DNA from 3 places in the Mediterraneibacter sp. 210702-DFI.5.30 genome. Region 1 is predicted to be linked to each of the others. Evidence: a T-box and tRNA genes for the amino acid it is inferred to sense, from the RefSeq annotation. Region 1 holds a T-box; the other regions hold tRNA genes.

Region 1 (6,811 bases):
TTTTGTGAATGGACTATCCTGTTCACCGATTGTTGTCGGCGGATAATGCAGGAATATGATAAATTTATCATAGCCGGCAGTGCGGGCAGCTTCGAATGATACGCGAAGCCTATCTATCTCGCGAGTACGAAGTTTTAAAAAATGTTCTATCGAATCTTTTCCTTCATAACAATATCCTTTTGTTCCAACAAGTGCATAATCCTGATAGTTATAGAAATTATTTTGTAGGAACTCGAGCTTTCCTTGAAAGAGATTGTTGAGCTTTTGTGTTTTTTTTGCATCCCAGAACATGTCATGATTTCCGCGGAGAAGAATCTTACGCCCTGGTAGATTTATGATAAAGTTTAAATCTTCCTGTGCTTCATCTAAATTCCGTCCCCAAGAATGATCTCCGGTAAGTACGATGGTATCTTTGGATGTTATTTTCTTTTTCCAGTTCTTTTCTATCTTAGCAACATGATTCTTCCAACGTCGGCCGAAAATATCCATAGGTTTATTGTTTGAGAAGGAGAGATGTAGGTCTCCCATAGCATATAAACTCACGTTAAAGCACCTCCCTGTCTATATTAATTAGCATGAGAACAAATCTTCCTAAGGTATTGTATTGGCACAGATTTTGTGAGCCATACACCGTTTACAGACTGATAAAATTCATATCCGTCTATATACATTTTATGTGATAAAACTTCATAAATAATGGGCTTTCCATGTCTTTTACCAACAGTGATTGCTGTGTTTTCGTTATCTGATAAATGGACATATAAGCGACTTTTCGAAATTAGTCCGTTTTCATCAATGGATGAAACGTATTTTTTTCCTGTCCCGTGATATAACACTGCAGGAGGTTCTTTCTTGAGAAGTTCGACATCAACAACAATGGAATGCCCCTGATTTGCCCGGATTAGAGTCCTATCTTTATTAAATGAATATCGCTGCTTATTATCTGTTTTAACAATTTCTTCCAGTGTATCCATGTCGATAGGATGTGTTTTTGACATACCGATTAAAAGTTCTTCGACAGAAGCCCAGCCATGTGTATCCAATGTGATTCCAATCTTTTCTGGATGATGTCGTAAAATCAAACTCAAAAACCGACTTGTTTTATTTAGATCCATTTGTCATACCTTCTTCCGTAATCTGACGTTTGCGTTTCTGTTTGCTTAACTGTATAAAATTTATTATACTATTCTTACAATATTTTTCGCAATGAAAAGGATGTGTATGAATACAATGTTTGATTTATCTTACAGAATCGAAGAGCGCGGTATAGAAAAAGGTATAGAACTAGGACGTTTGAGCCTTATTCGGCATATGCTTTCGCAGCAAATGCCAGTAGAGGATATCAAGAAGTATACAGGTGCTTCAGATGAAGAAATTAAAAAGGCTGAAGAAATGTCATAACTTTCCTTTGATTCTCGTGGTTTGTCATATCATAATTTATACTTGAGCAAAAAAAAGCACATCATTGAAAAATTGTCCTTTGCTTGCTATAATGTTAGCAGTTTTAATTATTATGAAATACAGGTGAGTTATCAATGAAACAAGCTCTAAACGATAGTATTCTTTTTGTAGTTTTAGTAGTAATAATAGTAGCTTTAGTTATAACACTTATAGTTTTAATAATACAAGCAATCTGCAGGTCTGTGGCTGATAATTATATAGATAAGAATAGAAGAAGCTTATTTAATAAAACAAGACCCTTATCAGATAAGTGTGTTGAGGCAGGAAACAAGTTGTTAAATGAACTACGGACTTATTGGGCATATATAGATGAATTAGGACTTGATCAAGAATATACATGTTCCAGTTCAGTAGTATCAAATGCTTCTAATAACGTAGTTAAATATTTGATCAAATATAGCGATATCGGATATGATCAAGATACTCTCGAAAAAATTGATTTTTGTATTAGATATTTGCATTTATATGAACAAATGATGGATGATATGGAAATATTGGAAGATGATATAAGTGAGTATTTACCAGCACATGTGAGAATGTTTGCATTAAAAAATAAAATACCTTATAAAGTATGTGATATATCTTACAAACTGGCAGAGAATGTGGAACCAGAGTTTTCATTTTTATATGTAAGTCCAGCGGGTAGAAGTGAGAGAGCATTTGATATTAATATTACACCATCATTGCTTTCGAAGGTTGAGTCAGAAATATATAAAAAGCTGGACAAAAAAGGGTTCTCTACGACACAGAGACAGATGATGACCAACGATTTACGTGAGGCAATAAAGAAAAGGGATAATTATACGTGCTGTATATGTGGTAATAGCGTATTTAATGAACCAAATTTATTACTTGAAGTCGATCATATTGTCCCAATTTCTAAAGGTGGGAAAACGGAAGCTAGTAATTTACAAACTCTTTGTTGGAGATGCAATAGGTCTAAAAGTAACAAAATGTGACAATAAGGCGACGGAATAATAGTATCTGTCGCCTCTCGTATTATTCCCATGTAATTTTTGTACCTGAATGAGTACTTGTAAATTTTGCTTTGAGATCTGGATTTGCCTTTATAGTTGTTGAAGTGTTTGTATCCATCATAAAATTCCAATTTTTTGACTTACTGATATCAAAAGAACTTAAATCTAAGTATTTTATAATATGATGATACGGATGTAAAGTTTCAGCAAGTCAATGAGTGCCATCCCTAGAGTTTGGACTTTTTTAAAGTCCAAACTCCTTCAATAATTTTTTCTGATATTCTCGGTCTGCAGCTGCTTTGAGAATCTCATCAGTTCTGTTAAGTTCGGACAATTTCAAAATCAGTTGATTAATCCTGTTTTCTCCAAGAGATTCCCCTTCTTTTATGCCTTCTCTTATCCCTTCTTCTCTTTTTTCATCTAATTCATCTTTCATTAATTCTAATAACGCATTACACATATCTCGTTTTCCCTCCTTTAGCCGATTCTCGTTTGCTTTTACTATGATCTCCATAACAGCCTGATACAGCTGATCTTCTTTGTTCTTTTTATAATCCTCTAAAAGCCGTCTTGTGACAGACATGTCTTCCAGAGTATCTGTCAAACTATATAACCAGAGATTTTTCTCCGGCGATAATCGATTTGTTACAAGAATCTGAATCGGTAAGATATCTCCAATTACATAATAAATCCCTTCTTCCGGATTATCAATAATGTAGTGGCGGACTTCTTTCAAATGTCGGATCAGTTCTCTTGGATATCGTTTTGACACTAAGGTGATTGTCAGCTCCTGGATCGGAATTTCATTTACCTTCCCTGTATCTGCTTTATAAAAATTTGTATATCCATATACCTTATAGAAATCGTCCACGGAAAGGGAATCGGATGGTGATTTATATTCGATGATATTATACTTACGGAATATTTTCCCAATATTTTTATGGATCGGTTCCGCATTCTTCTTTTTAATGATCAACACATCAATTGCCATTGGCTTTGAACTTAATAGATACTCCCGTTCAAATTTTAATTTTTCTTTTTCTTCTCTGAATTCAATCTGCAAGTCTGCATAAAATGCTGGATGCCACTGAAGCAGCTTTCCATCTGCCGGTTGCTGTTCTTCCGGCAATTGTTTTCTCTTTTGTTTCATCTAAGAGACCTCCTTATGTGATTTTTCACAGAAGTTCTCTCTTCATCAGAAAACCTCTGCTTTAAATAATGGATTTTAAAAGCATGAATTTTCTGATTTGACAGGTGTATTCTACCTGTAATGAAACCGTTTATATGAATTTAGATGTTTTAGAAAATATGCTTTGAAATAGGATAACATATTTATGTACAATATTCAATGCTTTTCGATAATGAACTGTTACTTCTAAGCAGCATCACTTAAGATAGCAAAAGATGAAAAGATATGGTATGATAGGGATAAATGGAAAGAAAATTCCAATCAATGCTATGATACGAAATGTATTTTGGAATAAGTGGAAAAGAGGATTCAAAGTGAACTACGGAGAGATTAAAAAATGTGATATTGCAAATGGAGAGGGTGTTCGTGTTGCCCTTTTCGTGTCAGGCTGCAGGCATCATTGTAAGGGATGTTTTAACAGTATGACATGGGATTTTAATTATGGAAAGAAATTTACGGAAGAAACAGAAGAAGAGATTCTGGAAGCGTTGAAGCCGAATTATATTGATGGACTGTCATTGCTTGGTGGCGAACCATTCGAACCGGAGAATCAGGAAGTGCTTGTGAAGCTTTTAAGAAAAGTGAAGGAACGTTATCCGAAGAAGAACATCTGGTGTTACAGTGGTTATTTGTTCGATGAGGAATTGAAGAAAGAAAGCAGGGCGAGATGCGAGTATACGGATGAGATGCTTTCTATGCTGGACGTACTTGTGGATGGAAGATTCGAGGAAGATAAGAAAAATATTACACTGCTGTTCAGAGGATCAGAAAATCAGCGCTTGATCGATGTGAAGAAATCACTGGAACAAGACAAGGTTGTAGAATGGAAACCGGCAATAAAAAGAGGACTTTAAACGGAAAAAAGCCTTGACTTATATTCGCATAGTTTTTATAATAAATAGGTATATTGTAAAAACGCAGATGAGGAGTAGTAGAAGGAAAAGATGCTTTTCAGAGAGCTGTCGGCAGGTGTGAGACAGCAGCACAGACTTTGAACTGACCTCGGAGTTCTTTCGGTGAAAAGATGTTATATTGATTAGCCGGAGGCGGGAGTTCCCGTTATAGAATGAATGAGTGCATTTGAACTTTGTGTCAGATGAATAAGAGTGGTACCACGGAATTAAAGCCTTTTCGTCTCTTGGATATATGAGAAGAAGAGGCTTTTCTTTATATTGATGAAAGAGAGGAATTAAGTACATGGGTACAAAGATTGTTTACAATCACAAAGCCATTGAGAAAAAATGGCGTGAGAAATGGGAAGAGACACCGGTCAATCCAAGAAATGGAAAAGACGGAAACAAGAAACCGAAATATTACTGCCTGGATATGTTCCCGTATCCATCAGGAAATGGTCTTCATGTAGGACATTGGAGAGGATATGTAATCTCTGATGTATGGAGCCGTTATAAATTACAGCAGGGATACTACATCGTTCATCCAATGGGATGGGATGCATTCGGTCTTCCGGCTGAGAACTATGCGATCAAGATGGGCGTTCACCCGGCGAAATCCACAGAGGCGAACATCACGAATATTAAGAGACAGATCAATGATATCGCAGCACTGTATGACTGGGATATGGAAGTAAATACAACAGATCCTGAGTTCTACAAGTGGACACAGTGGATCTTCGTTAAGATGTTCAAGGAAGGTCTTGCTTACGAGAAAGAGTTCCCGATCAACTGGTGTCCGTCCTGTAAGACAGGTCTTGCGAACGAAGAGGTTGTGAATGGTAAATGTGAGCGTTGTGGTGCAGAGGTTACAAAGAAGAACCTTCGTCAGTGGATGCTTCGCATTACAAAATATGCAGACCGTCTGTTGAATGACCTTGATAAACTTGACTGGCCGGAGAAGGTTAAGAAGATGCAGGCTGACTGGATCGGAAAATCTTACGGTGCAGAAGTTGACTTCCCGGTAGAAGGAAGAGATGAGAAGATCACTGTTTATACAACAAGACCGGATACACTCCACGGAGCTACATTTATGGTACTTGCTCCTGAGCACGAACTGGCAGCATCTCTCGCAACAGATGAGACAAGAGATGCAGTAGAGAAATACATTTATGATGCATCTATGAAGTCCAATGTTGACCGTATGCAGGACAAAGAGAAGACAGGAGTTTTCACAGGAAGCTATGCGATCAACCCACTGAATGGAGCAAAGACACCGATCTGGCTGTCTGATTATGTACTGGCTGACTACGGTACAGGAGCAATCATGTGTGTACCTGCACATGATGACCGTGACTTCGAGTTCGCAACAAAATTCAATATTCCGATCATTCAGGTTATCGCAAAAGACGGAGAAGAGATCGAGAATATGACAGAGGCATATACAGATGCAGTCGGAACAATGATCAACTCCGGTGAGTGGAACGGTATGGAGTCTTCTGTGCTTAAGAAAGAAGCTCCACATATGATCGAAGAGATGGGAATCGGACGCGCAACAGTAAACTACAAGCTGCGTGACTGGGTATTCTCCCGTCAGCGTTACTGGGGAGAGCCAATCCCGATCATTCACTGTCCGAAGTGTGGAAATGTTCCGGTACCGGAAGAAGAACTTCCACTTCGTCTGCCAGAGGTAGATTCCTACGAGCCAACAGGAACAGGTGAGTCACCACTTGCTGCAATCGATGAGTGGGTAAACTGCAAGTGTCCGGTTTGTGGAAGTGATTCCAAGAGAGAGACTAACACAATGCCACAGTGGGCAGGATCCTCCTGGTATTTCCTGCGTTATGTAGATAACCACAATTCAGAAGCACTTGTTTCCAGAGAAAAAGCAGACGAGATGCTTCCGGTAGATATGTACATCGGTGGTGTAGAACATGCTGTACTTCACCTTCTGTACTCCAGATTCTATACAAAATTCCTGTGCGATATCGGGGCAATCGACTTTGATGAGCCATTTCACAAACTGTTCAATCAGGGTATGATCACAGGTAAAAACGGAATTAAGATGAGTAAGTCCAAAGGAAATGTTGTATCACCGGATGACCTCGTACGTGATTACGGATGTGACTCCCTGAGAATGTATGAACTCTTCGTAGGACCACCGGAGCTGGATGCAGAGTGGGATGACCGTGGAATTGACGGCGTAAACCGTTTCCTGAAACGTCTTTGGAATATCCTTATGGAAAGCAAGGGGAAGGATGTTCAGCCTACAAAAGAGATGATCAAACTTCGTC
Region 2 (6,811 bases), on a different contig from region 1:
TCCCCTGCTTCGTCTTTGGAATGCGGATCTTAATATGCTCTGTCGCAAGCTGAAGCGTATCACGGTCTCCGGAAATGATGGAAACATCCATTCCTTTCTCCTCACAACGATGAGACAAGGTTCCCAAAAGATCATCCGCCTCAAGTCCGGCCTTTTCAATCACTTCTATATGCATCGCACGCAGAACGTCCTTGATCACAGGCACCTGCTGACGCAGTTCCTCTGCCATCGGCTTTCTCGTGCCCTTATAATCTGCAAACATCTCATGGCGAAATGTCGGCGCATGCACATCAAATGTAACCGTCAGATATTCCGGCTTCTCTTCATCTAATATCTTAAACATAATATTCAGGAATCCATAAACTGCGTTTGTATGCAGTCCTTCCGAATTCGTCAGATCCGGAACTCCATAAAACGCCCGGTTCAATATACTGTGTCCATCGATCAGTACAATTTTATCTCTCATCAGATTCTCTCCTATTATCTCTTGCTTTTTGTTGCATTTAATTTTAACCATTATTAAAGTATACACTAATTAACTTCTTTTTTAAAGGTTCATTTTATGGTATCATTATTTAGGGCTTTTGACTCCAATATCTTGTAAACAATATTTTCAAAAATACTATCAGGAGAATTATTATGGATGGAATTATATTTGATGTAGATGGAACACTTTGGGATTCTGTTGAAGTTGTAGCCGAATCCTGGAATCTTGCAATAAAAGAGAACTCTGATCTTGAGCCAAACTTAAACCGTGAAATTCTTCAGGGACTGTTTGGAAAGACAATGGACGAAATTGCTGCCGGAGTTTTTCCCGATCTCGACCCGAACTCTCGAAGAAAACTGATGGATATCTGTTTTGATTATGAAAACCGCTATCTTGAAACACATCCCGGTGTTTACTACGAAGGCGTTATGGACACACTCAAGGAGCTGGCTCTAGAATATCCTCTTTTTATTGTAAGCAATTGCCAGTGCGGATATATTGAAGTTATGATGAAAGGCGCAGGCATGAAACCATATATCAAAGATTTCCTTTGTTTTGGCCAGACGCAGACTTCCAAAGACCAGACGATTCTGAAATTAATGGAGAAAAATAACCTGACATCCCCTGTCTATGTCGGAGATACCCAGGGCGATGCTGATTCCTGCAAAAAAGCCGGTATTCCTTTTATCTTTGCTGAATATGGACTTGGAGATGTTAAGGAAGATTATCCGACGATACATTCTTTTTCAGAATTAAAAAACATTTTAAGAAAGCTTGATTAACATCTCTGTTTATTTAAAACAAACTGACAAACCACACGAAACATTTTCTGTCCATTAAGAATTTCATTCTGTTTCTGTTGTGATCTGTCAGTTTTTTATTGCTCACGACTTTTTTCATAATCCCGGATCTTACGCATCAATCCACGATAAATCTTATCCTGAAGCAGTTCCCGATGTTCATACGATACCGGATATTCATTCATAAAATCAGGATGTTCTTTTATATAGCAATCCCTTTCTTCTTTCGTCGCATTCAACAGATATTTTTCATAATAATCCATATCATCTATTTTTTCTTTATTCATCACTTTCTCCCATTCCCCTTAGTTCTTATGCTGTCTCATTTCTCGCACATTTCTTCATGTTTTTATCAATTATAGTCGTAGTACGACTATATTTCAATAGTCGTGTCAGGACTTTTATATAATAATCCAAAAATACAAAAGATATCAGATTATTGTTCACTGGATACTGTGAACAATAGCTTGTTTCCGGTTAAGTTCGCACACCGGCTTTAAGGTACGAGGATGGGATTATGAAATTCGAAAATATACGAAATTTGCGAGAAGATAATGATAAAACGCAGAAAGAAGTTGCTGCATACCTCAACATCAAACAGACTACATATTCTAAATATGAACTTGGAAAAATCAACGTTCCTATTGATGTCTTCATCAAACTTGCTGATTATTATACAGTCTCAATTGATTATCTCGTTGGTCGTGGAAAAAAGTGAAATTACAAAGAACAAAGAATGTGCATTGCACATTCTTGCGCCTGCGGCGTTGCTAAGCGCCAATGGCGCTTGTTTAGCAAGGACCGAAGTGGAAACGTAGACCGCTTGCGACATCTACATTGTACGCCGCAGTGCGCATCCTTAGCGGAGCGTTTTTTATATATTAGGAAAGCACTTTCCTAATATATAAAAAATCTCTGGATATCTTGCAAACATTGAATTTGTAAGATATTCAGAGATTAAGTTCGATGCCGCTGGCCGGACTCGAACCGGCACGGCTACTAACCGCTTGATTTTGAGTCAAGTGCGTCTGCCAATTCCGCCACAGCGGCTTATTCTGTCGGACAAGAAAACCTTCTTGTCCGAATCAGCTTTTTTATGTTACCATATCCGGTCACATTTTTCAACTATTTTTTATGATTTTATTTGTTTTTTATTTGCAAAGTTTCTTTCCAACCTCAAAACAATCAAATGTTGCAAAATAGTCTTTCGGTGTCTCTGCACGGCGAATCATCTGTACACTTCCATCTTCTTTCAGGAGCAGCTCTGCTGATTTTAATTTACCATTATAGTTATATCCCATAGAGAAACCATGTGCACCCGTATCATGGATTACAAGGTAATCTCCCATATCAACTTCCGGAAGCATTCTGTCAATTGCAAACTTATCATTATTTTCACACAGAGAACCTGTTACATCATATTTGTGATCGCACGGTGCATCTTCTTTTCCAAGAACAGTAATATGATGATATGCTCCATACATTGCCGGGCGCATCAGGTTAACAGCACACGCATCTACTCCGATGTAGTTCTTATAAGTATTCTTCTCATGGATTGCTTTTGTCACAAGGCAGCCATAAGGTCCCATCATAAAGCGGCCAAGCTCTGTGTAGATTGCAACATCTCCCATTCCTGCCGGAACAAGTACTTCTTCATAAACCTTGCGGACACCTTCTCCGATCACACGGATATCATTCGGCTCCTGATCAGGTGTGTAAGGAATTCCAATACCACCAGAAAGATTAATAAACTTAATATGTACTCCTGTTTCTTTCTGAAGACGTACTGCCTGTTCAAAAAGAACTTTTGCAAGCATTGGATAATAATCATTTGTCACTGTATTGCTGGCAAGGAATGCATGAATACCAAATTCTTTTGCACCTTTTGCCTTCAGTGTCTTAAATGCTTCTGTGATCTGCTCTGTTGTCATTCCATACTTTGAATCTCCCGGATTATCCATAATATCATTACTGATCTTGAATATTCCGCCCGGATTATAACGGCAACTGATTGTCTCCGGAATATGTCCGATTGTCTTCTCAAGGAAGTCAATATGTGTAATATCATCCAGATTGATGATTGCTCCAAGTTTATCAGCAAGTTTAAAATCTTCCTCCGGTGTATCATTAGAGGAAAACATAATATCATGACCATCAATTCCAACTGCATCTGACATAAGCAGTTCTGTATAAGAGGAGCAGTCACAACCGCATCCATACTCTTTCAAGATCTGTAAAAGGAACGGATTCGGAGTTGCCTTTACAGCAAAATACTCTTTATATCCCGGATTCCATGCAAATGCTTCCTTTAATGCTTTTGCATTCTCGCGGATCCCTTTCTCATCATAAAGATGGAACGGTGTCGGATATGTTTTTACAATCTCTTCAACCTGTTCTTTTGTCACAAATGGTTTCTTACTCATTTTCATTTTCTCCTTCGCGTATTTTGATTAATTCTATCTCATTCGCAAGTGCTGTTTTAAACAGCGTAACGAAATTTCTCTGTCCGGAATAGACACAAGTGTTTCTGCTCTCCTGTCCATACTCACCCGAAAGTACATATTTAGAATCTGTGATCAGACCAATCTGATTTCCTTTTTCTTTCGTCACATAAATGATCGCCCCTGAAAGTTCAAATGGATGATCTGTCACAAGAACCACCTTTTTTCCTTTTTCTGTCAGTTCCTTTAACTGTCCTTTCAACTGTTCCAGACAGACACCGGAACAGGAACAATACACTCTTTCTTCCACATTAGCCAGAAGATTATGGATCTTATCTGAAATATGTTCCTGACCATCGATCGTAACATATCCTTCTTCTTCTTTCTGTTCTCCCGTAAGATTCATATCCAACCACTTCTGTTCTTCTTCCATTCTGCGGATTCTGTTACCACAGAACTCCTGAACATGAACCGGAATATATCGCTTGGCATCCTCTTCCACCAGATATGCAGCCCCTTTCTCAACCAGAGCTGCCAGTGATGCATACACATTCGATCTTGAGATTCCTGTATCTCTCGCAATCTCATACCCCGTCTGCTTTCCTGCTTCGATCAGCCGAAGATAAACAGTTGCTTCCTGCCGGGACATTCCAAAATGCATCAGATATTCAATTGCTTTACTTTCGTCCATAGCACCATCCCTCTGATTAGTAGTTCTTTACAGGAACACTATACAGCATTGATTGTTGGATGTCAATATATTGATTGTATTTAATAAGAGCCAGAACAGGCACCTCGCACGGTAACTGTTCTGGCTCTTATTAAAAGTTTTTCTAATTTAATCTACTGTCACAATTCTCATCATATTACTTGTAAAGCTTCTCTCTTTGCTTACATTTGTTGAAGGAATTCCAGCTGTGATAACTACAACATCTCCCGGCTCAACATACTGTTTTACCTGTGCCAGTTCGATCGCATTTTCACAGATATCTTCTGTTGTATCAACTTCAAGAGACTTCAGCGGTCTTACGCCCCAGTAAATAGACATTCTTCTCAGTGTTCTCTCGTTCGGAGTTACACCAAGGATTTCCTGTCTTGGTCTTAAGTTGGATACAACTCTTGAAGTTGCTCCTGATACAGATGGTGTAATGATACATTTTGCATTCAGGTTTGCTGCTGCCAGTACGGATGAATATCCGATTGCACTGGATACTCCGCCTCTTAAATGACCGTGCTCTTTCTCAAGCATGCTATCATAATCAAGGTGTTTCTCTGTCTGCTCAATGATATGAACCATCATCTGAAGCGCCTCGAGTGGGTATTTACCCTGTGCTGTCTCTCCTGAGAGCATTACAGCATCTGTTCCATCATATACAGCGTTCGCAACGTCTGTTACCTCAGCTCTTGTCGGACGTGGATTACGCATCATAGAATCGAGCATCTGTGTTGCTGTGATAACTGTCTTGAACTGATCGTTACATTTCTGGATCATCATCTTCTGAAGATATGGAAGTTCCTCTGCCGGAATCTCAACTCCGAGGTCTCCACGGGCAACCATGATACCATCTGCTGCACGAATGATCTCATCGATATTGCTGATTCCTTCTTCATTCTCAATCTTTGCAATAATCGGAATGTAAGGAGCTCCGAGAGACTTCAGATATGCCTTGATCTCAAGAATACACTCTGCATTTCTTACGAAAGATGCAGCGATAAAATCAATCCCCTGCTCTGCTCCAAATTTAATATCTTCTTTATCTTTCTCAGTGATTGCCGGAAGTCTTACCGGTACTCCCGGTACATTAACGCCCTTTTTCTCTCCGAGTTCACCACCGTTGATGATCTCACAATGAATTTCTTTGTCTGTTTTTCCGATTACTTTCAGTCCGATCAGACCATCATCGATCAAAATAATCTTTCCTTCACTTACATCTTCTGCAAGTCCCTTATATGTGATAGATACTTTATTCTCATCACCAACAATATCTTCTGTAGTAAGTGTAAAGGTCTTCCCTGTTTCAAGCTTAATCTTCTTTCCGTCTTTCAGAACACCTGTACGGATCTCTGGTCCCTTTGTATCCAGAAGAATAGCTGTCGTTGCATGCTCTTCCTCGCGAAGCTCTTTGAGCATATCCATACGACCCTTCTGCTCTTCATGATCACCATGAGAGAAGTTGAAACGAGCTACATCCATGCCATTCTGGATGAGTTTTCTCATCAGTTCTCTATCATTTGTGTTTGGTCCCATCGTACATACTACTTTTGTTTTTTTCATACTAAGTCAATCTCTCCTTTAAAAAATATAACCATAAAGTTCCTATACACCTGGAGCGAAGCTACACCATATCACTTTCGGCTGCAACTCTGATCTGATACACTGCACTGCCATACCTCATCTCCGGTAAACTATGAGAAATATGCGTTACACAATTCTCATTTTCTACTTCACATGTTCATGTGTAAATAAATGATCCTGGCAATACTCATAGTTTCCATTACATTTTGAACAGAAACGGAACTCCAATGTCGGATCATCAAGTTCTGTACGTCCGCAGACTGCACAACGGTGTCTTGCCCCATTCGCATAAGTCATATGTGGTCTCGTCTGCTGTTTAAACTTTGCTTTTCTCGCCTGCTCTTTCGGACTGAAACGCTTCATATTCCTGCTGGACAGGAAAAAGATAACAAAGTTCAATAAGGATGCCGCAATCGCAACTTTCGTTGCGAGACTTCCTGTAAAGAAATAATACAGTGCCATTGCTACATATACGAAAGCCATCCATTTCATCTTAATCGGTAAAATAAAATAGAGTAAAACTTCCATATCCGGATAGATGGAAGCAAATGCCAAAAAGATAGACATTGTAATGTAGTTCGTGCTGATCAATCCGATACTTGAAAGTGGAAGTTCAATTCCATAGATAAGATAAAACACACCATACAGTATGAATACTGCGATCACTGTAAAAAGTATTCCTGAAAAAATGTATACATTATAACGGAATGTTCCCCAGGTTCTCTCAAGTGCAGAACCAAGAGAATAGTACAATAATACTAGAAACAGTAAAGAAATCAAACTTCCT
Region 3 (6,811 bases), on a different contig from region 1:
CCGAAGGAGAAAGTAAGGGGAAGGCATTTCTAGGAGGTGTGCTTTCAGGTGTGGTTGAACCAGTTGGAGCAGTACTTACAATCATTGCTGCGCAGCTGATAATCCCGGCATTACCATATTTACTGAGCTTTGCAGCAGGAGCAATGCTTTATGTTGTGGTTGAAGAACTGATTCCGGAAATGTCGCAAGGGGAGCACTCTAATATCGGTACAGTTTTCTTTGCGGTTGGGTTCAGTTTGATGATGGTTCTGGATGTGGCGTTGGGGTGATAGAGAATCTTAAAAGATTTATTTGACATAAGAAAAAAAGAAATGCTAGTCTAATAAATAGAAAGGTGCTACCGGGCGGTTATTTTTGCGTCTTGGAATCATGCTTTCAACGCACGTAACCAAGACTATAAAAAGTCGCACACAGTGAGATCACTATTTAAAATGTATGTGTTATTATAAAATTGGAGGTGAATGTGAAATGAAGACAAAAGATGAACTTCCTGTTTGTCCGGTAGCAACGGCCGTGTCCCTTATAGGTGGAAAATGGAAACTTTTGATCATACGTAATTTAAAAGAACGTCCCTGGCGTTTTAATGAACTGCAGAGAGATATTGAAGGCATTTCACAGAAGGTACTGACAGATAGTCTCAGGCAAATGATTGATGACGGGCTTGTTTATCGGCACGATTATCAGGAGATTCCGCCAAAAGTAGAATATGGATTAACGGAACTTGGAAAAGAAATGCTGCCAATTATAGATGCACTGGCCGATTTTGGGAATTATTATAAATCAATCATAGATTGATTCTTTATTAGGAATTTAAACAACATAGAAATCAGAATTTTTTTATGAAGTTTCCAATATTAATTTATACAGGAGATATTATGAAAATTACTTACATTAACCACAGTGGATTTTTACTTGAAACCAAAGATTGCTACTATATTTTTGATTATTATAAGGGTGAATTACCGCACCTTGATAAGGAAAAAGAAGTAATCGTTTTTTGTAGTCACTTCCATAAGGATCATTTTAACCCTCAAATTTTTGAGATTCTTGATGATATGGGGATGACTTATCAGGCAGTCCTGGCGAATGATATACGAAAAAGAAATCATTTGACAGATATGAAGATTACATATGTTTATCATGATCAGACTTATAATCTGGATAATGATACCAAAGTTGATACATTGCTGTCTAACGATAGTGGTGTAGCATTTATTGTCAAAACAAAGGAAGGTACCATTTATCATGCCGGCGACTTAAATGACTGGTATTGGGATGGTGAACCGAAAGCTGACAACCAGAGACTTACTTCAGCATATCGTGCAGAAATCAGGAAAATTAAGGGTATGCATTTTGATGCTGCATTTGTTCCTTTAGATCCGAGGCAGGGAGATCACTATGCCGACGGAATTCTGTATTTCCTTAAAAATGTAGATTGCAATGTCATTTTTCCAATGCATTACTGGAATGATGCCAATGTAATTAAGCGGTTTATTACTGAATATCCGCAATATAAGTCACGTATTAAAGACACAGAATGTACAAAAGGAGAAGAATTATGAAGTTTAAGATGATTCACGAGAACTACAATGTATCAGACCTGGAGCGATCTATTAAATTTTACAACGAGGCCCTTGATCTGCACGAAGTGAGAAGAAAGACTACGGATGATTTTATCAAAGATCCAGATGGATACTGGCTTGAGATTCTGCCATAAAGCTAGTTGAGAAAACGAAAAATGTGCTAATTTCAGATAACAAAAAAATAAGAGAAATCCTTGAATCAAGGATTTCTCTCACATTCTATCAATGCGGAAGAGGAGACTTGAACTCCCACAGGATAAAACTCCCACTAGAACCTGAATCTAGCGCGTCTGCCATTCCGCCACTTCCGCTCGACACAAACTATCTTATCATAGAGCCTGCGTTTTGTAAAGTCTAAAAATTAAATTCTATATATTGTTCGAATAATTTAGATTTATCAGAAAACTTTAATAAAGTTTTTATTGACTCCGAGATGGATTTGTATTATAGTTTCTCGTTGATATTTTGAAGAAAAATAACAGTGGGAGGAAGAGATATATGACATTTTATCAGGAGTTACAGCTCAGTTCAGTTGCATCTAAGCAGCTGATCAAAGCGACAGAAGACAAGAAGGAAAGGTATCGCCACATTCTAATTTATAATTTTAAAGTCTATCTTGTAATGGCATTTTGTGTGGCGGTAGTTTCTTTATACAGTCATTTCACAGGGAATAACAACAGTGTAGTAGGCGTTACAGTGCTTCTTGCGGTGCTTGTTCTTCGACAGGCAGATTTTGGAATTCGTACAACGCACGGATTGGCCTCGATTGTCGGAATCTTTGGAATATTGATTGCAGGACCGAAGCTTTCGAATATGGTGTCACCGGTTCCGGCATTCTTTATTAATATAGTATGTATTTTGCTTCTTATGATTCTGGGATGTCACAATGTGATCATGTACAATCATTCTACATTTGTTCTTGGATATCTTCTTCTCCAGGGATATGATGTGACCGGACAGGAGTACTTGTATCGCGTGGTTGGCCTTTTGGTTGGAATGGTATTGTGTATGGCAATCTTCTATAAGAATCAGAAGAACAGACCGTATAGAAGATCATTTCTTGATTTGTTCCGCGAGTTCAATATCAGCTCTGCAAGAAACAGATGGTACATTCGTCTTTCATTTGTTGTTTCCAGTGCAATGTTATTCATGTCATTGCTTGGACTTCCGAGAGCAATGTGGGCGGGGATCGCAAGCATGTCTGTTTGTCTTCCATTCCCGGATGACTGTAAAGAACGAGCAGGAAAGAGAGCTGCATTTAATATAGTAGGATGTCTGTTATTTGTTATCCTGTATTTGGTGCTTCCGGAGTCAATGTATCCATACATCGGAATGATCGGAGGAATTGGAGTCGGATATTCTGCAGGGTATGCATGGCAGACAGCATTTAATACATTTGGAGCATTATCGATCGCGTCCGGCTTGTTTGGGATGCCGTATGCGGTAGCGCTTCGTATTGGGGCAAATGTATTTGGCGCGGCATACACGATGGCATGCAATAAGATTCTGCCGAGACTGGCAGCAGTGTTTGAGCAGAGAAGAGAACAGGTTAGCGAATAATCTAAGTTGTTTGAAATAGTAATTTATTTGAATAAAAATGGAGTGAGAACTGAGGCAATATAATTCACCTCAGTATCTCACTCCATTTTTCGTACAAACGGTCCAGTGACCAGGCGGCATTGGCTGGGCTGGTGGAAGGAAGCACAAGGATGTCTCTTTCGGTCAGCGGCTGCTGATATTTCTTATAAAGAGCTCCGGCTTTATTTCCGTTTGCATAGATTTGTCGAATCTGACAATGATCTAGGATTTGTTTCAAATCAGTTGGTGTCACATTTTTGATACTGCTGTCACTGGAGCCTTTGATGTCACAGCTTTGAATAACATCCCAGATGGCGATATGGTGGCGGAGTAACATGGCCGTTTTCTCTTCAACTGTCTGCGGAGTTTCCTCCTCACAAAGTTTCGCCAACAATTTCCAGAATCGATTTTGTTTATGTCCGTAGTAGAAATTATTTTCCCGTGATTTTACAGAAGGAAGAGTTCCAAGAATCAGAATCTCGGAGTCTTCATTATATATTGGTTCAAAGGAATGGGTAATGTGTTCATATTCCATGGTTGTGCTCACTTTCTGATGGTTTGGAGTAAGTTTTATAACAAGTATAGTGTCTTGAGGAGATTGTGTCAATGATACTGTTTGCGTTGCTGGTCGCACATCGTGTGAACAGTAACTGCTACAAGGAGCAACTTCGCATCTACACAAAGGTTGCTTTTACCTGCGTAATGGATTATACTAGTCTGACAGGGAATTTTGAAACGGAGGATTTTACAATGAAAATTGCAGTAACTTATGACAACGGAAATATTTTCCAGCATTTTGGAAAGACAGAGACTTTCAAAGTGTACGAAGTGGAAGATAATAAGGTAGTTTCCAGTGAAGTGATCGGTTCTAATGGGGAAGGACACGGAGCACTGGCAGGACTGCTTGCAGGACAGAATGTAGATGTTCTGATCTGTGGTGGAATCGGTGGCGGAGCTCAGACAGCACTTGCAGAGGCTGGCGTTGAATTATGTTCAGGTGCTCAGGGAGACGCAGATCAGGCAGTAGAGGCATACCTGAAAGGCGAGCTTGTATCCAGAGGAGCTACATGTGATCATCATCACCATGAGGAAGGACATTCCTGTGGAGATCATGAAGAGGGACATTCTTGTGGAAGCAGCTGCGGTGGCGGATGCGGATCACACACTACAATGGAAGGAAAGAATGTTGGAAAGAAATGCCGTACACATTACAAAGGAACATTCAATGACGGAACTCAGTTTGATTCTTCTTATGATCGTGGAGAGCCGCTTGAGTTTGTATGCGGTGCAGGACAGATGATCAAAGGATTTGATGCAGCAGTAGCTGATATGGAAGTTGGTCAGGTAGTGGACATCCATCTGATGCCGGAAGAAGCTTATGGAATGCCGAATCCGGAAGCTATCTTCACAGTAGAGATTGCAGAACTCCCGGGATCTGAAGACCTTGAAGTGGGACAGCAGGTTTACCTGTCCAATCAGTATGGACAGCCATTTCCGGTAAAGGTAACAGCTAAGGAAGAGACAACAATCACTTTCGATGCAAACCATGAGATGGCAGGAAAAGAACTGAACTTCAAGATTGAGCTTGTATCAGTAGAATAAAAAGTGAATAGAAGTAATTAGAAATTCTACTAAGAAATATCTAATAAGAAACATAGAAAGAGGGCAGTGCTTCAACGATTGAGAAATCGTAAAGTACTGCCCTCTCTCTGTAATTGCAGGTAAAGATTTAAATTGCTACGGATTTACACTATCACTCACAATCTTTCCATCCATAATGCGGACAACACGGTCAACCTGATTGGCAATTTCATCATCATGTGTAATGATAATAACTGTTCTTCCAGACTCATGAAGGTCTTTGAGGATATTCATAATCTCGATAGTTGATTTACTGTCCAGGTTACCGGTCGGCTCATCGGCAAGGATGATCGGCGGCTGTGCGGCAATTGCTCTGGCTACAGCGACACGCTGCTGCTGTCCACCGGAAAGCTGGTTCGGTCTGTGATCCATACGATTTTCCAGTCCAACTTTCGATAGAGCTTCCCCGGCAATCTCTTTTCTTTGCTGCTTTCCAAGTCCGCGATAGATCAGTGGAAGTTCTACATTTCCAAGTGCATCCAAGTTTGGAATCAGATTAAATCCCTGAAAGATGAAGCCGATCTTGTGATTGCGGATATCAGACAGTTCATTGTCTGAGAGATTGGCAACATCTTTTCCGTCCAGAAAATATTCCCCGGAATCAGGTGTGTCAAGACAGCCGAGCATATTCATAAATGTAGATTTACCAGAACCGGAATGTCCGACAATGGCAATAAATTCCCCCTGGTTGATTTCAAGAGAAACATCATCCAGTGCGCGGACTTCATTTTCTCCAGGATTGTAGATCTTGTACATATTTTTAACACGAATGAGTGGCTCCATAATAACCTCCTTAAAAAATAAAATAAATAACTCAATAAGAATTCTAATTTCCAAAATAAGCATTGAGTCCAAGAACCAGACCATCAGCCAGACTATTTAGTGTGGAATCACTGTGGTCAGAGCTTGCATTTCCAAGTTCCATATCAACAGACGGAATCGTACTATAAGAAGTCTGCGTCAGATCGATATTCATAGAACCATTTTGGTAAATGGTCAATCCTTCTGTACGAAGTCCTTCTACAAGAGATGCTCCAAGTGCATCATGTTCCTGCCAGTGGGAAGCGACAGGTTCCATACTTTTCAGACCATCCGGCACGGAAATGTAGAAACAGCCTTTGTCATACCCCAATCCATCTCCATCCCAGTGGAGTGAGATGTGACAGTCAGCTACATTGTTACAGAGTACGGTGCGGGCAACATTATCAAGCTGGACATCGTCGCTGTTTCTCACCATAAGGACATCATATCCTTGAGCAAGTAGCTTATCTTTCAGAATCTGAGCCATCTGAAGTGTAACAGTGCTTTCAGCAGTTCCATCGTTAAATGTCATTCCCCCGGAAACTGCAGTCGCATAAGTTGCACCCTGAGCAGTGCTTCCGCCGGTTGTCTTTGGAGAACCATCCGGGTGACACTGTGTCTTTACAGAAGCACCACCGGAAGTTCCATGTCCGGCATTCACGCCAACGACGATATCCTTGCGATCAGAATCTGCAAGATAAATAGTAGCTGTTCCAGAATTGATTGCAGAAAAGTCTGCGTATTGCCAGGAAGGGTCAAAGCTGATCTCCTGTCCATTGCTGTAAAGAGCCGCTGCGCCGGTCAGCAGTTCCTGCTGAGTTACGGATTCAGATTCAGAAGCAGATGGGGTGGCGGCATCAGCAGAAGAAGTTTCATCTACAGTTTCATTTTCAGAATCTGATGAGATAGAAAAATCATCCGCTGTCTTGGGTGGTGCCTTAGTACCCTGCGCCTGCGCCGTGTCCGTACTGGATTTGTGCTGTATGCTACCGCATCCGGTCAGGCAGTAACATAGGAGAACGGCACAAGAGAATCGAAAAAATAGGTTTTTCAATTTCAATCTCCTTTATGATAAATATTACTGTTCTCATTGTATCATAATCATTTTCCAAATAGGGAAAATTCAGATAAAATTAAGGTTTCAAAAAGGAAAATATAATGTAAAAAATTCAAGGCGATTGCATAATCATTTTGATTGCGATAGACTA

What was found. A T-box is a leader RNA that pairs with one kind of tRNA and senses whether it is charged. The one in region 1 lies ahead of leuS (leucine--tRNA ligase), so its partner is inferred to be a tRNA-Leu.
Region 2: it encodes a tRNA-Leu, which carries the amino acid that the T-box ahead of leuS (leucine--tRNA ligase) is inferred to sense. The anticodon was not compared.
Region 3: it encodes a tRNA-Leu, which carries the amino acid that the T-box ahead of leuS (leucine--tRNA ligase) is inferred to sense. The anticodon was not compared.

Annotation. Positions count from the first base shown of each region.
Region 1 covers NZ_JAJCME010000003.1:210,247-217,057, reverse strand. Annotated here, with positions in the region: gene LI126_RS04720 (metallophosphoesterase) at 1-543, opposite strand, end outside; gene LI126_RS04715 (RNA 2'-phosphotransferase) at 567-1,115, opposite strand; gene LI126_RS04710 (hypothetical protein) at 1,222-1,401, shown strand; gene LI126_RS04705 (HNH endonuclease) at 1,536-2,420, shown strand; gene LI126_RS04700 (hypothetical protein) at 2,683-3,588, opposite strand; gene nrdG (anaerobic ribonucleoside-triphosphate reductase activating protein) at 3,942-4,481, shown strand; T-box leader at 4,537-4,769, shown strand; gene leuS (leucine--tRNA ligase) at 4,825-6,811, shown strand, end outside.
Region 2 covers NZ_JAJCME010000014.1:56,264-63,074, forward strand. Annotated here, with positions in the region: gene polA (DNA polymerase I) at 1-466, opposite strand, end outside; gene LI126_RS12705 (HAD family hydrolase) at 640-1,269, shown strand; gene LI126_RS12710 (hypothetical protein) at 1,365-1,574, opposite strand; gene LI126_RS12715 (helix-turn-helix domain-containing protein) at 1,805-2,005, shown strand; tRNA gene LI126_RS12720 (tRNA-Leu) at 2,255-2,337, opposite strand; gene LI126_RS12725 (diaminopimelate decarboxylase) at 2,439-3,710, opposite strand; gene LI126_RS12730 (TrmB family transcriptional regulator) at 3,703-4,419, opposite strand; gene pyk (pyruvate kinase) at 4,567-6,003, opposite strand; gene LI126_RS12740 (rhomboid family intramembrane serine protease) at 6,169-6,811, opposite strand, start outside.
Region 3 covers NZ_JAJCME010000008.1:36,558-43,368, forward strand. Annotated here, with positions in the region: gene LI126_RS09885 (ZIP family metal transporter) at 1-269, shown strand, start outside; gene LI126_RS09890 (winged helix-turn-helix transcriptional regulator) at 469-795, shown strand; gene LI126_RS09895 (MBL fold metallo-hydrolase) at 876-1,562, shown strand; partial or broken gene LI126_RS09900 (VOC family protein) at 1,559-1,678, shown strand; tRNA gene LI126_RS09905 (tRNA-Leu) at 1,810-1,894, opposite strand; gene LI126_RS09910 (FUSC family protein) at 2,082-3,143, shown strand; gene LI126_RS09915 (DNA-deoxyinosine glycosylase) at 3,208-3,696, opposite strand; gene LI126_RS09920 (FKBP-type peptidyl-prolyl cis-trans isomerase) at 3,912-4,763, shown strand; gene LI126_RS09925 (ABC transporter ATP-binding protein) at 4,899-5,585, opposite strand; partial or broken gene LI126_RS09930 (N-acetylmuramoyl-L-alanine amidase family protein) at 5,629-6,453, opposite strand.